Regions from separate parts of the Variovorax sp. V93 genome, predicted to be linked through region 2. Evidence: predicted binding sites of a transcription regulator. Region 2 holds the regulator's gene; the other holds the start of a gene.

Region 1 (7,240 bases), 1.0 Mb from region 2:
CATCGCGCACCACGCGCAGACGCTGCGCGGCTGATCGACCGCGGCCCACGGGCGGCTTATCATGGGACGCATGTCCGCAGCACAGATTCCCGCCTTCCAGTTGCGGTCCCGCGACGGCGCCGCCGAAGAGAGCCTGGCGCTGGCCGGCATCTGGCGCCGCGCCTGGATTGCGGCCAACCGGAATGCCGCCGTCATCGAGCCGATCACGCATTGGCTGCGGCGTGTGCAAACCGAATTCGTGCCACCCGCCGACGTGGTGCTGGCCGAACGCGAAGGCCAGGTGCTCGCCTTCATGGTGCTGCTGGTGCGGCGCGAATACGTGGCGCAGCTGTTCGTCGAACCTCATCTTCGCAACCAGGGCCTGGGGCAGGCGCTGCTCGACGAAGCCAGCGTGCGCATGCCGCTCGGCTGGAAACTTCACGTAGCCACCAGCAACACCGCGGCGCAGCGCTTCTACGAACGCTACGGCCTGGTGCGCGGCGCGGTCGACCGGCACCCGGCCAGCGGACGCGAACGGGTCGCCTACCATTGGTATCCGGCAAGCCCGCCGCGGCAGCCGCGGCGCACCGGCTGAGCGCCTTCCCTCCCTGCCCTTTCTCCATGCGCATCGATCACATCGCCCTCTGGACCACCGATCTCGAACGCTGCAAGCGCTTCTACGTCGACTACTTCGGCGCCACGGCCGGGGCGGGCTATGCCAATCCGGCCAAGGGCTTTGCGTCCTGCTTCCTGAGCCTGGGCGACGGCGCGCGCATCGAGGCCATGACCACCCGCACGCTCTCGCCGGTGCCCGCCGAACCCGGTGCCCAACGCATGGGCTGGACGCACCTGGCCATCAGCGTGGGTTCGGAGGCTGCCGTCGACGAACTGACGCAGCGGCTCAAGTCGGACGGCTACCCGCTGCTCGACGGTCCGCGCCGCACCGGCGACGGCTACTACGAGAGCGTGGTGCTCGACCCCGACGGCAACCGCATCGAGATCACTGCATGAGCCGCACAAAGCCTGCCCGATGAGCGCATTCGTCCAAAGCCTGCACGAAGTCTTCGAGCGCCTCGGCCGCATCGAAACGCGCCGCATGTTCGGCGGCCACGGCGTGTGGCACGAGGGCCGCATGATCGCGCTCGTTGCCAAGGACACGCTCTACCTCAAGTCCGATGCCGGCAGCGCCGAGCATTTCGACAGGCTGGACCTGCCGCCCTTCACCTACGTGCGCGAAGGCAAGGCCATGCCGATGTCGTACCGGCTCGCGCCAGCCGATCTTTTCGAAGACCGCGAGGAAGCCGCGCTCTGGGGCCGCCGCGCCTACGAGGCGGCCCTGCGTTCAGGCCAGCCGCCGAAGAAGAAAACCGCCAGGAAAGCCCCAGTGAAGAAAAAAAAGAAAGCAGCCTCGTCGTGAGCGACACCCCTCCCGCGCTGCCGCCCCTTCCCGAACGCGAGCAGATCGCGCTGCTCGAACCCTTCGAAGGCCTGGGCCTCAAAGACATCGTGGTCGTTTCCACGCTGCAGGACGCCGAGCATGCCGCCGCCGAATTGCTGGCCGCCGGCGTTGCGGGCTTCGACACCGAATCCAAGCCCACCTTCGCGAAGAACGAGGTTTCGGGCGGCCCGCACGTGGTGCAGTTCGCAACGCGCGAAACCGCCTGGCTGTTCCAGCTGCACCGCACCGAATGCAACCCGGTGGTCGCAACGCTGATTGCTTCCACCGAACTCCGGAAGGTCGGCTTCGGCCTTTCGACCGATCTCACGCTGATCCGCAACCGCCTCAACATCGAGCCGAAGGCGGTGTTCGACATCGACAGCGAGTTCCGCCGCCGCGGTTACCGCAAGTCGGTGGGCGTGAAGGCGGCCGTGGCGCTGGTGTTCAACCGGCGCTTCGTGAAATCGCGCAAGGCGACCACCTCGAACTGGGCCAACAGGCAGCTGACCGAAGCGCAGATGCGCTACGCGGCCAATGACGCCTACGCGTCCATTCGCGTGTTCGATGCGCTGTTCGGCGGCTGAACCGCCGGCGCCCCTGCGTCCCGCCCGGCCATAGGCCCTGTGGCTGCGGCTGCGCGGCGCCCCCGGCACAATGCCCGTCACATTCACCGCAGACGAAAGAAGGGCCATGAGCAGCAACAAAAGCGATTTCGGATTGATCGGCTTGGCCGTGATGGGCCAGAACCTGGTGCTGAACGTGGAAAGCCGCGGCTTCCAGGTCAGCGTGTACAACCGCACCGAAGCCACCACCGAGGCCTTCGTGGCCGCCAACCCCGGCAAGAAGCTGGTCGGCGCGAAGACGCTCGAGGAGTTCGTGCAGAGCCTCGCCAGGCCGCGCAAGATCCAGATCATGGTGAAGGCCGGCGCGCCGGTCGACCAGGTCATCGAGCAGCTGATCCCGCTGCTCGACAAGGACGACATCGTGATCGACGGCGGCAACAGCCTCTACACCGACACCGAACGCCGCGACGCGTATCTCCAGACCAAGGGCCTGCGCTTCATCGGCGCGGGCGTGTCGGGCGGCGAGGAAGGCGCGCGCAAGGGCCCGTCGATCATGCCGGGCGGGCCGCTCTCCACCTGGGAAGTGATGAAGCCGATCTTCGAGAGCATCGCAGCCAAGGTGGACGGCGAGCCCTGCGTGATCCACATCGGCCCCGGCGGCGCGGGCCACTACGTGAAGATGGTGCACAACGGCATCGAGTACGGCGACATGCAGCTGATCTGCGAGGCCTACAGCCTGTTCAAGGCGGCCGGCTTCAGCACCGACGAGATGGCGGCGGTCTTCAGCGAATGGAACGAGGGCGAGCTGCAGAGCTACCTGATCCAGATCACCGCCAAGGCCCTCGAACAGAAGGACCCGGAGACCGGCCAGCCGATCGTCGAGCTCATTCTCGACAAGGCCGGCCAGAAGGGTACGGGCCAGTGGACGCTGGTCAACGCGGCCGAGAACGCGGTGGTCATCAGCACCATCAATGCCGCGGTCGAGGCGCGCGTGCTGTCGTCGCAAAAGAAGGCGCGCGTGGTGGCCAGCAAGCTGCTGCAGGGGCCGAAGATCGCACTGTCGCTCGACAAGAAGGCGCTGGTGGCCAAGGTGCACGACGCGCTTTATGCCTCGAAGGTGGTCAGCTACACGCAGGGCTTCGACCTGATCCAGACCATGGGCGAGAAGAAGGCGTGGAAGCTCGACCTGGGCCGCATCGCAGCGATCTGGCGCGGCGGCTGCATCATCCGCGCGCGCTTTCTGAACCGCATCACCGACGCCTACCGCAGCGATCCGTCACTGGGCAACCTGATGCTCGACCCCTTCTTCAAGGACCTGCTCAACCGCACGCAACAGAACTGGCGGGAGGTGGTGGCGCTGGCGGTGGGCAACGGCATTCCGGTGCCGGCGTTCAGCGCCTCGCTCGCCTACTACGACAGCTACCGCACCGAGCGGCTGCCCGCGAACCTGCTGCAGGCGCAGCGCGACTTCTTCGGGGCCCACACCTACGAGCGCGTGGACAAGCCGGCCGGCGAGTTCTTCCATACCAACTGGCCGGAAGTCATCGGCTGATCCCTGCAAATCAGCCCGCGGGCAACCAGGCCTTCACCTGCCCGACCAGCCCCCCCAGCGGCTCGGTTGCGTCCACCGCGAGCACGCCCGGCTCGCCGACCGGCGACTCCAGCGTCGCGAACTGGTTGGCCACCAGGCTTGCGGGAAACGTGTGCTCGCCTGCACCCGCCCGTGCGGCCACGCGGCGCTCGGCTTCGGCGCGCTCGATCTCCATGAACACGAAGCGCAGGCCCGGCACGGCCGCGCGCAACTGCTCCCGGTAGCTGCGTTTGAGCGCGGAGCAGGTCAGCACCGCCCCCTGCGGCGCAGCCGCCAGCTTCTGCCCCAGCGTCGCGAGCCAGCCGGCGCGGTCCGCATCGGTCAGCGCGATGCCTCGGCTCATCTTCTCGACGTTGGCCGGCGGGTGGTAGTCGTCGCCCTCGATCAGCGGCAGCCCGAAGCCCACCGCCAGCGCGGCCCCGAGGCTCGATTTGCCGCAGCCCGAAACACCCATCACGACCAGCCATGGCCCGTTCATACATACCCTTCCTGGTGAGACCGCGGAGATATTCTCCGCGCTTCAGTGGAACTTGAATCCACTTCCTCATGATGCAGCGCTTTTTCGCCGGAACAGGACCACCGCCGCGGCCGCCCTTAGAACAGGCTGCCCTGCCCCGCTGCGCCAGGCGGCCGGAACGCGCCGAGATCGAGCGCAATGCGCTCGCGGTTGAAGCCGATGCGGTTCGCCGCCTTTTCGAAGCGCTGGCGGATCAGGTCGGCCCAGAGGCCGGAGCCCTTCATGCGGGTGGCAAAGTCGGCGTCGTAGTCCTTGCCGCCGCGCATCTCGTGGATGCGCGCCATGATGCGGTCCGCGCGCTGCGGGTAGTGCAGTTCGAGCCATTGCTTGAAGAGCGGTGCCACTTCCCAGGGCAGCCGGATCACCGTGTAGAAGGCGTTGCGCGCACCGGCGTCCCAGGCGGCTTCGAGCACCTGTTCCATGTCTTCGTTGACGAAGGGAATCTGCGGCGCCACGCTCACGCCCACCGGCACGCCCGCCTCGGCCAGCGTGCGGATGGTGCGCAGCCGCCGGTGCGGCGCGGCAGCGCGCGGCTCCAGCTTGCGGGCCAGCTCGCCGTCGAGCGTGGTCACGGTGATGTACACCGCGGCCAGGTGCTCGGCGGCCATGGGCGCGATGAGGTCGAGGTCGCGCTCCACCGCGCTCGATTTCGTGACCAGCGCGAACGGATGGTGCGTTTCCTTCAGCAGCTCGATCACCGAGCGGGTGAGCCGCAGTTCGCGTTCGATGGGCTGGTAGCAGTCGGTGGCGGTGCCGATCGCAATGTGGCTGGGGCGGTAGCTCCTGCGGCCGAGTTCGGCACGCAGCACCTCGACGATGTTGCGCTTGGCGATGAGTTTGGTTTCGAAGTCGAGCCCCGGCGAGAGATTGAGGTAGCTGTGCGTGGGCCGCGCAAAGCAGTAGATGCAGCCGTGCTCGCAGCCGCGGTACGGGTTGAGCGAGCGGTCGAAGGAAATATCGGGCGAGTCGTTTTCGTTGAGCACCGATTTCACGTCCTCGAAGCGCACTTCGGTGGCGAGCGGCAGCAGTTCCTCGGCTTCGGCCGCGCCTTCTTCGAGCGTGCCCCAGCCATCGTCGAAGGCATTGCGCTCGTCGCGCGAAAAGCGGTGCGCCAGGCGCGTGGCCGCGCCGCGGCCCTTGATGGCGTGGATGGGGATCCGGGCGGCGGGCATGCAGGTCCTTTCTCTCGAATACTGTATGTTTACACAGTATTCTAAAGCTTTTCCGGGATCAAGCTGATTTTGAGTTTCTCTCTTGACAGAAATTTATAAAATCCTAGACTCCAACGCATGGAACTCACCGACATCCAACGCAAGTTCGTTCTCCACTGGGGAGAAATGGGCTCCATGTGGGGCGTCAACCGCACGGTCTCGCAGATCCATGCGCTGCTGTTCGCGCGCGGCAGGCCCATGCATGCGGAAGAGCTCTCCGACACGCTGGGCGTGGCCCGCTCCAACGTGAGCAACAGCCTGAAGGAACTGCAGGCGTGGAACCTGGTGCGCGTGACGCACATCCTGGGCGACCGGCGCGACTATTTCGAAACCAGCGTCGACGTCTGGGAGCTGTTCCGCACCGTGGTACGCGAGCGCAAGGAGCGCGAGTTCGACCCGACCATCCGCGTGCTGCGCGAGATCGTCGCGAGCCCCGACTTCCAGAAGGAGCCCGCCGATGCGCAGGACCGCATCCGCTCCACCATGGACCTGATGAGCAAACTCGCCACCTGGGCCGACGAAATGCTGCGGCTCTCGCCCGGCACGCTCGACAAGGTGCTGACGCTCGGGGCCAGCGTGCAGAAGTTCGTTCGCGGCGATGCGGCGCCGGCGGCAACTACCGCGGCCCCCGGCAAGGACGACGATTCCGATGCCCACCATGCCAGCCTGCCGATGATCTGAGCCGCTCTTTTTTTGCTTCTTAATTTCTGTTTTGACAGAAACAACGAAAACAAACCTTATGCCCGCCGTTGCCACCTATCCGCTGACCGTCTATTTCGATGCCACCTGTGCTTTGTGCACGGCAGAAATGAACGCAATGAAGGCGCGCGACACCATGGCCCGCCTGAACCTCGTGGACTGCTCGCCCGCCGGCTTCGGCGCCGGCCCGGCCCCACGCGCAGCGCTGATGGCCGCCATCCACGCGGTCGACGCAGCGGGGCAGGTGTTCGTGGGCGTTTCCGCCATCCGCGCCTGCCGCGACGCCGTCGGGCTGCCGAGCGGCAGCTTCCTGCTCGACCTGCCGCTGCTCGCGCCGCTGGCCGACCGCGCCTATGCGGTGCTTGCGCGCAACCGCTACCGGCTGCCGCGCTGGCTGGTGGCCCTGCTCGCGGGCAAGGCCGCGCGGTCGTCCCGCACCTGCGCCGGCGGCAATTGCCGGATCTGAAAAAAAGAAAAGGAGCTCTCGTGACCAACGTCTTCCAGCCCGATTTCCCTCCCTCCGGCGCCCGGACCGCGCCTCGAACCTCCGCGGCGCCCGAAGCCTCCATCACCAAGGCCGACACGCAGGACTATTTCACCGAGGTGGCCGACGACTACCGTGCATGGAGCCCCAGCTACAACATGCACTTCGGCTTCTGGCGGCTCGGGCTGAATCCGCTGCGGCGCGAAGGCATGCTGGTGGAAATGAACCGCGCCGTCGGCCGCGCGCTGAAGCTCGACGAGCCCCGGCCGCCAGCGCAGGAAGGCGCGCAGCGCCGCTGCGTGGTGGACCTTGGCTGCGGCGCCGGCGCCACCGCGCGCACGCTGGTGGGCGACGATCCGGCGCTGTTTGCCGTCACGGTCACCAACGTGGCGGTGCAGAACAGCATCGCCCTGCGGCTCGATGCCGGCGCTGGCGTGGCCGACCGCGTGGCGCACATCGAAGCCGACTACACCCGCACCGGCCTGCCCGCCGCACAGGCCGACGGCGCCTGGGCCGTGGAAAGCGCCTGCTACGCGACTGGCACGGCCAAGGCCGATTTCGTGCGCGAGGCGGCCCGCCTGCTGAAGCCCGGCGCGCGGCTCGCGGTGATCGACGGCTTCCTGCTGCGCGACAAGCCCGGCCGCAGCGCCGGCTGGCTGCACCGCCTGTGGGCCGACAGCTGGGCCGTGCCCACGCTGGCCGTGCGGGACGATTTCGTCGCCGCCCTGCGCGACCACGGCTTCGAAGACATCGAGGTG
Region 2 (7,240 bases):
CAGCGCACCGATGGGCAGGCCGAGCACCGAGGCCAGCGACCAGCCCAGAAAGACGAAGGTCACGGCGCGGCCGCGATGCTCCGGCGGCACCAGCATGCCGGCGCAGGCCGCGGCCTGGGGCGTGAAGATCGCAGGCGCCACCACCGTGAGCATGCGCACCGGCAGCAGGGCGCCGAAGCTCGGCATCAGGGCCGCAATGGCATGCCCGGCCGCGTACCAGAGCAGGGTGAGGGCGAGCAGCTGGCGGCGGTCCCAGCCTGCGACCGCCGCCGCGAGCAGCGGCGCGCCCAGGCACATCACGACCGCAGCAACCGTGATCAGCTGACCCGCGGTCGCCACCGAGACAGACAGCGACGCGCTGATTTCGTTGAGCGTGCCCGGCACCACCATCACGCCCGTGCCGATCACGAAATTGCCGGCCAGCAAGGCCCACAGTGCGCCGCGCGGCGCGGGGCGGCTCACTGAAGAACCTTCGGCTGCGGTATCCGCCCTGAGGCGGCCCGGCGGCTCATGGAATCACCGGCGAACCTGCAGCGCGCCGGGGTTCACGATGTTGGTGGGGTTGCCCTTGATGAAGCTCACGACATTGTCGAAAGCCTGGCCGAAGTAGCTTTCGTAGCTGTCCTGCTCGACATAGCCGATGTGCGGCGTGCAGATGCAGTTCTCCAGCCGCAGCAGCGCATGGCCCTGCAGCGGCGGCTCGCTCTCGAACACGTCGACCGCCGCCAGTCCGGGCCGGCCGCGGTTGAGCGCAGCGAGGAGTGCATCGGCCTCGACCAGTTCGGCGCGCGAGGTGTTGACGAAGAGCGCCGTCGGCTTCATGCGCGAAAGGTCTTCGAGCTTGACCAGGCCGTTGGTTTCCTCGTTGAGCCGCAGATGCACCGACAGCACGTCGGCCGCGGCGAAGAACTCGTGGCGGTTCTGCGCCACCTGGAAGCCGTCGGACCGCGCCTTGGCGCAGCTTGCCTCGCGCCCCCAGATCACCACCTGCATGCCGAAGGCCTGCCCGTAGCGCGCCACCAGCTGGCCGATGCGGCCGTAGCCCCAGATGCAGAGCGTCTTGCCCTTGAGCACCGAGCCCAGCCCGAAATTGGGCGGCATGGAGGCCGACTTGAGCCCCGACTGCTGCCAGGCTCCGTGCTTGAGGTTGCTGATGTACTGCGGCAGGCGGCGCATGGCCGCCATGATCAGCGCCCAGGTCAGCTCGGCAGGCGCCTGGGGCGAGCCGGTGCCCTCGGCCACCGCCACGCCGCGCTCCGTGCAGGCCGTGACGTCGATATGGCCGCCGACGCGCCCGGTCTGCGAAATGAGCTTGAGCTTGGGGAGCTTTTCGATCAGCTGGCGGGAGATCTGGGTGCGCTCGCGGATCAGCACGATCACGTCGGCATCCTTCAGCCTGACCGAAAGCTGCCCGATGCCCTTGACCGTGTTGGTGTAGACCTTGGCTGCGTACGCGTCCAGCTTGGCGGCGCAGCGCAGCTTGCGCACGGCGTCCTGGTAATCGTCGAGGATCACAATGTTCATGGCGTGCCATTGTGCCTCGCAGCATTGGCATGACGCGCGTGTGAACGTTTGGATACCCACCCCGGGCAGTGGTCACCGGGGTGCACGGGTTCAGTGCAACTGGGTGGAGCGGGGCGCGGGGCTGATGGTTTCCATCGCCTCGAGTGCCGCCAGCCGGTCGAGCTCGGCGCAGACGTCGGCCATGCGGCCCGAAATCACCATGCGGTTGGTGTTGCGTCTTTCGCCCTGCGGGCCGTCGACCACGCGGATGACGCGCAGCGGCCGCACGGGCGCCGGCGCCGCCTTGGGGGTTGCCGCGTGGTCGCGGGCCGCGCAGGCCGGCCGGACTGCGACGTAGCGCAACCCGGCGGAGCTGCTGCCGGTGTCGCGCCGCGCCGGGCGGCGTGCCGGCAGCAGCCGGCTTGCAAGCGATTGCAGCGGCATCCACAAATCAGCGATGGCGAGGAGGGCGATTCCCATGTGAACTCCAAAAAAGTCTGAGGTTGAACACAGGCAGGATTTCTTTGAATGGACGCAACAGGGTGATGGCGACAAAGCGCCATACGCCCGCCACCTGTTGCGGCCGGATGGGTTGCTGCTTTCGGCAGGCCGCGAAGGGCTACATCAGCATGGTGTTGCGGATCAGGCCCACCGCCAGGCCTTCGATCTCGAAGGGCTCGCCGGGCTGGACCACGATGGTCGGGTAGTCAGGGTTTTCAGCATGCAGCTCGATGACCTGCTTGTTGCGCTTGAGGCGCTTGACCGTGACTTCGTCGCCCAGGCGCGCCACCACGATCTGGCCGTTGCGCGCTTCCTTGGTGGCCTGGACCGCGAGCAGGTCGCCGTCCATGATGCCGGCGTCGCGCATGGACATGCCGCGCACCTTGAGCAGGTAGTCGGGCTGGCGCTGGAACAGCGTGTTCTCGACGTAATAGGTCTGGTCGACGTGTTCCTGCGCGAGGATGGGCGAGCCCGCCGCCACGCGGCCGATCAGAGGCAGCGCGAGCTGCGACATGCCGGGCAGCGAGAGGGAGAATTGGCCGCCTTCGCGGTGGCGCGTCTCATTGAGCGAGCGCAGCGCGTCGCCCTTGAGCCGGATGCCGCGCGAAGTGCCGCTGACAAGTTCGATCACGCCCTTGCGGGCCAGCGCCTGCAGGTGTTCCTCGGCGGCATTGGCCGACTTGAAACCCAGCTCATTGGCGATTTCGGCCCGCGTGGGCGGCGCGCCGGTACGGGCAATGGCGCTCTGGATCAAGTCCAGGATCTGCTGCTGGCGGGCGGTAAGCTTCACGGCGAACTGCATATGTGGTTCCTTGCGGCACTGGCTGAATATCCAGTACCTGTATTTTTAACCAGTTTTTAAAAGTTGGCAACCCATGGTTAATTCCCCTTCCTCCGGCCTGCGGCGCATCGTGGTCCTGGGCACCGGCGGCACCATTGCAGGCCGGGCCGCGAGCGGCGCCGACAACATTGGCTACACCGCTGGAGAGGTGGGCGTGGCGGACCTGCTCGGCGGCATCGATGCGCCCGCAGGCGTGGCGCTCGTGGCGGAGCAGGTGGCGCAGCTCGACAGCAAGGACATGGCTTTCGACGTCTGGCTGCAGCTCGCCACGCGCTGCACGTTCTGGCTGGCCGAAGCCGACGTGGCGGGCGTGGTGATCACGCACGGCACCGACACCATCGAGGAAACGGCTTACTTCCTTCAGGCGGTGCTTGCGCCCGGCAAGCCCGTGGTACTGACCTGCGCCATGCGCCCGGCCAGCTCGCTCTCGCCCGACGGTCCGCAGAACCTGCGCGATGCGATCGCCGTCGCGGCCACACCGGCGGCGCACGGCGTGGCGGTGGTCTGCGCGGGTGCCATCCACGGCGCGCTCGATGTGCAGAAGGTGCACACCTACCGCCCGGACGCGTTTTCATCGGGCGATGCCGGGCCGATCGGCTATGTGGAAGAGGGCGCGGTGCGGCGCCTGCGCGACTGGCCGCAGGTGGTGGGCGGGGCCGCGAAGCTTCCTGAAGCGAAGGCAGGGGCGGAGGTGCGCTGGCCGCGCGTGGAGATCGTCACCAGCCATGCGGGCGCAAGCGGCGCGCTCGTCGACCTGCTGCTGCAGGAGCGCGCATCGGGCGCTGCCGAACCGATCCGCGGACTGGTCGTGGCCGCGACCGGCAATGGCACGGTGCACCATGCGCTCGAGGCGGCGGCGCTGCGGGCGCAGGCCGCGGGCGTGGCAGTGCTGCGTGCCACCCGTTGCGCGAACGGACGCATCCTGCCCAAGCCCGGCGATCCGCTGCGGGACGCCGGTGCGCTCACGCCCGTCAAGGCGCGCATCGCGCTGATGCTGGAACTGATGGAAACGGCGGCCGCCTGAGCGGCGGCCGCGGGCAGCCGAGGAGGCTCAGCTGCTGAGGGCCGCGAGTGCGCGCTGCTTGATCTCTTCGACGCTGCCCACGCCCTGGATCGCGCGGTACTTCGGCGCCGAAGCCGGATCGGCCTTGGCCCAGGCCGAGTAGTAGTCGACCAGCGGACGCGTCTGCTGGCTGTAGACCTCGAGCCGCTTGCGCACGGTTTCTTCCTCGTCGTCCTTGCGCTGGATCAGGTCTTCGCCCGTGACGTCGTCCTTGCCTTCCACTTTGGGCGGATTGAACTTGACGTGGTAGGTGCGGCCCGACGCAGGATGTGAACGGCGGCCGCTCATGCGTTCGATGATGTCGCTGAACGGCACGTCGATTTCGAGCACGTAGTCGAGCTTGACGCCAGCCGCCTTCATGGCGTCGGCCTGGGGAATGGTGCGGGGGAAGCCGTCGAACAGGAAGCCGCTGGCGCAATCGGGCTGCGCGATGCGTTCCTTCACGAGGTTGATGATCAGGTCGTCGCTCACGAGCCCACCGGACTCCATGACGGCCTTGGCCTGCTGTCCGAGCGGGGTGCCGGCCTTGACGGCGGCGCGCAGCATGTCGCCGGTCGAAATTTGAGGGATGCCGTATTTCTGGCAGATGAAGGCTGCTTGCGTGCCTTTGCCCGCCCCGGGCGCGCCCAGCAAAATTAGTCTCATGGTGTCCTCGGAGGGTTCTTCGATCTTGTGTCGCGCCAAGCGTCAGCCCGGGAGCGGGGCAAGGCGGAGTTGCGTCGAGGATAGCATGCGAGCGCGTGAAGAATTTCCGCTGCCACGCTTGCGGCAGCGCACTTTTTAGCGCGCCGGTTCGGCGGCGAAGACCGCGCGCACGCGCTCGAGGTCCGCGGGGGTATCGACGCCGGGCCCGGGTGCGACATGGCTGACGTGCACCGCAATGCGATGCCCGTGCCACAGCGCACGCAGCTGTTCGAGCGCTTCGGTGGCCTCGACGGGCGCAGGTGCCAGCGAAGGAAAGCTGCGCACGAAGCCGGCGCGGTAGCCGTAGATGCCGATGTGCCGCAGCGGAGCCGGTGCGGGCAGCACGGAGGGTGGCGCGCCATTGGCGGAACCGTCGCGCCACCATGGAATGGGCGCGCGGCTGAAGTACAGCGCGTTGCCTTGTGCATCGAGCACCACCTTCACCACGTTCGGGTTCAGGAAGTCGTCGAGCGAGTCGATCTCGTGGGCCGCCGTGCTCATGGCGGCTTCCGGATGTGCGGCCAGCGCGGATGCGACGGCGTCGATCAGCGCGGGGTCGATCAGCGGCTCGTCGCCCTGGACGTTGACGACGATGTCGTTGCCGTCCAGCCCCAGTTGTTCGCAGGCTTCGGCCAGGCGGTCGGAGCCGCTCGGGTGGTCCTGGCGGGTCAGGATGGCTTCCACGCCATGCCTTGCGCACGCCTCGACGATGGCCGCGTCGTCGCCCGCCACCACCACGCGCGCGGCGGCGGATTGGCTGGCACGTCGGGCCACGCGCACCACCATGGGCAGGCCGGCGATGTCGGCCAGCGGCTTGTTGGGCAGCCGCGTCGAAGCCAGCCGGGCCGGCACCAGGACAGTGAAGTTCATTGATGCACCCTTGGCGCTGCGCGCCTTCCCGCCAGGCGGGAGCGAGCTTGCTTGGGGCGGCCCGGCGCGGCGCTCACAGCCCCAGCTCTTCGTCGGACAGCGTGCGCGCTTCGTTCTCGAGCAGCACGGGGATGCCGTCGCGCACCGGATAGGCCAGGCGCGCGCTGCGCGAGCAGAGTTCCTGCTTCTCCGGGTTCCAGGTCAGCGGGCCCTTGGTGACGGGGCAGACGAGCAGTTCAAGCAGCTTGGTATCCATCGAGCGATGATAGCTTTGCGTCGAGCGCCGCGAAGAATTCCGGCGAGGGTGTGAAGTCCAGCGGCACCGCCAGCACGTCGGGCGCCCTGGGCCACAGCTTGACGGCGTCTTTTTCGGTGCAGACGAGGCGCTGCCCGGTCCCGGCGGGGCGCTGCCACCCTTCGAAATCGTGGTGGTCCGGCAGGGCGATCGTCTCGGAAAGCGTCAGCCCGCGCGCCCGCAGCATGCCGAAGAATGCTTCGGGCCGCGCAATGGCCGCCAGCGCGATCAGCGGTTCGCCGGCCAGTGCCTCGAGCGGCGTGCGTTTGCCGTCGCTGGCCACGGCGTTTTGTGCAAGTGCACGGGTGGCGGTGTAGCCGCCCTTGAAGGCGGGATGTTCTCCGCTGTGGAGCACCAGGTCGCAAGGGCGCGGCCAGCGCTCGCGCAGCGGGCCTGCGGGCAGCCGCCAGCCGTTGCCCACGCCGCGGTCGTCGAACACGCAGATCTCGATGTCGCGCGCCAGCGCCAGGTGCTGCAGCCCGTCGTCGCTCACGATGACCTGCGTGGCCGGGTGCCGGGCGAGCAGGGCGCGCGCAGCCTCGATGCGGCGCCGCGCCACGAACACCGGCGCGCCGGTGGCACGGCGAATCAGCAGCGGTTCATCGCCGGCGTCGGCAGCGCTGCTCTCGGCGAGCACTTCGCGGCAGTCGCCGGTGCGGCGGCCGTAGCCGCGCGACACCACGCCAACCTGCAACCCGCGGGCCTGCAGGTGCCGCACGACCGCCATCACGACCGGGGTCTTGCCTGCGCCCCCGGCAATCACGTTGCCAACCACGATCACTGGCACGCGGACGCGTCCGGTCGTGCGCCATCCCTTCCGGTAGAGCCAGCGCCGCAGCCCGAAAAGCGCTGCGTAGACCAGCGACAGGGGCCACAGCAGGCAGGCGAGGACGCCGCGATCCAGCCAGGCGCGCTGCAGCCGCGAGGCCGGCACAGCGATCGGGCCGGTGGTGCCGGTGGTGCTGCGGCCCTGCGACGGCACTCAGTGCCCTGTTTGCGCCGACGACTGGGCTGCGAAAGTGATCTGCACCAGGCCCACGCGGCGAGCGGCTTCCATCACCGTGATCACGGCCTGGTGCGGGCTGCTGGCGTCGGCGCTGATGATGACCACGCTGTCCTTGCCGCCTGTGGCGGCCGCGCCCAGCGCGGCGGCCACGGTGTCCACGTTGCGGTCGGCCACGGGCTTCTTGTTGATCGAGTAGCGGCCGTCGGCGGAGACCGCCACGATCACTTCCTTGGGATAGTCGCGCTGCGAATCCACGTCCGCCGTCGGCAGCCGAAGCTGCATTTCGGTGAATTTGCTGTAGGTGGTCGACAGCATCAGGAAGATCAGGATGACCAGCAGCACGTCGATGAACGGGATCAGGTTGATCTCCGGCTCATCGCGCGCGCCATGGCGAAACTGCATGCGGCCGCGGGTCACGGCAAGTCTCCGCCGGGCAGCGCGGCACAGGCAGCGGCAAGCGATGCGAAGCCCATCATT

What was found. The regulator LexA, encoded in region 2, represses DNA repair genes until DNA is damaged. The targets are predictions, from matches to a motif close to ACTGTATNNNNATACAGT.
Region 1: a site for LexA is predicted at 5,281-5,298, ahead of ACAM54_RS08930 (PA0069 family radical SAM protein). Genes of this name have one in related genera too.

What each region holds. Positions count from the first base shown of each region.
Region 1 covers NZ_AP028669.1:1,886,542-1,893,781, reverse strand. The annotation lists gene fghA (S-formylglutathione hydrolase) at 1-34, shown strand, start outside; gene ACAM54_RS08960 (GNAT family N-acetyltransferase) at 71-574, shown strand; gene ACAM54_RS08955 (VOC family protein) at 601-990, shown strand; gene ACAM54_RS08950 (TfoX/Sxy family protein) at 1,010-1,396, shown strand; gene ACAM54_RS08945 (3'-5' exonuclease) at 1,393-2,001, shown strand; gene gnd (decarboxylating NADP(+)-dependent phosphogluconate dehydrogenase) at 2,108-3,532, shown strand; gene ACAM54_RS08935 (gluconokinase) at 3,543-4,049, opposite strand; gene ACAM54_RS08930 (PA0069 family radical SAM protein) at 4,166-5,260, opposite strand; gene ACAM54_RS08925 (MarR family transcriptional regulator) at 5,378-5,980, shown strand; gene ACAM54_RS08920 (thiol-disulfide oxidoreductase DCC family protein) at 6,039-6,464, shown strand; gene ACAM54_RS08915 (methyltransferase domain-containing protein) at 6,485-7,240, shown strand, end outside.
Region 2 covers NZ_AP028669.1:2,909,007-2,916,246, reverse strand. The annotation lists gene ACAM54_RS13885 (MFS transporter) at 1-462, opposite strand, end outside; gene ACAM54_RS13880 (D-2-hydroxyacid dehydrogenase family protein) at 517-1,524, opposite strand; gene ACAM54_RS13875 (hypothetical protein) at 1,615-1,983, opposite strand; gene lexA (transcriptional repressor LexA) at 2,123-2,806, opposite strand; gene ACAM54_RS13865 (asparaginase) at 2,880-3,869, shown strand; gene adk (adenylate kinase) at 3,897-4,553, opposite strand; gene kdsB (3-deoxy-manno-octulosonate cytidylyltransferase) at 4,689-5,462, opposite strand; gene ACAM54_RS13850 (Trm112 family protein) at 5,536-5,718, opposite strand; gene lpxK (tetraacyldisaccharide 4'-kinase) at 5,699-6,739, opposite strand; gene ACAM54_RS13840 (biopolymer transporter ExbD) at 6,740-7,165, opposite strand; gene ACAM54_RS13835 (MotA/TolQ/ExbB proton channel family protein) at 7,236-7,240, opposite strand, start outside.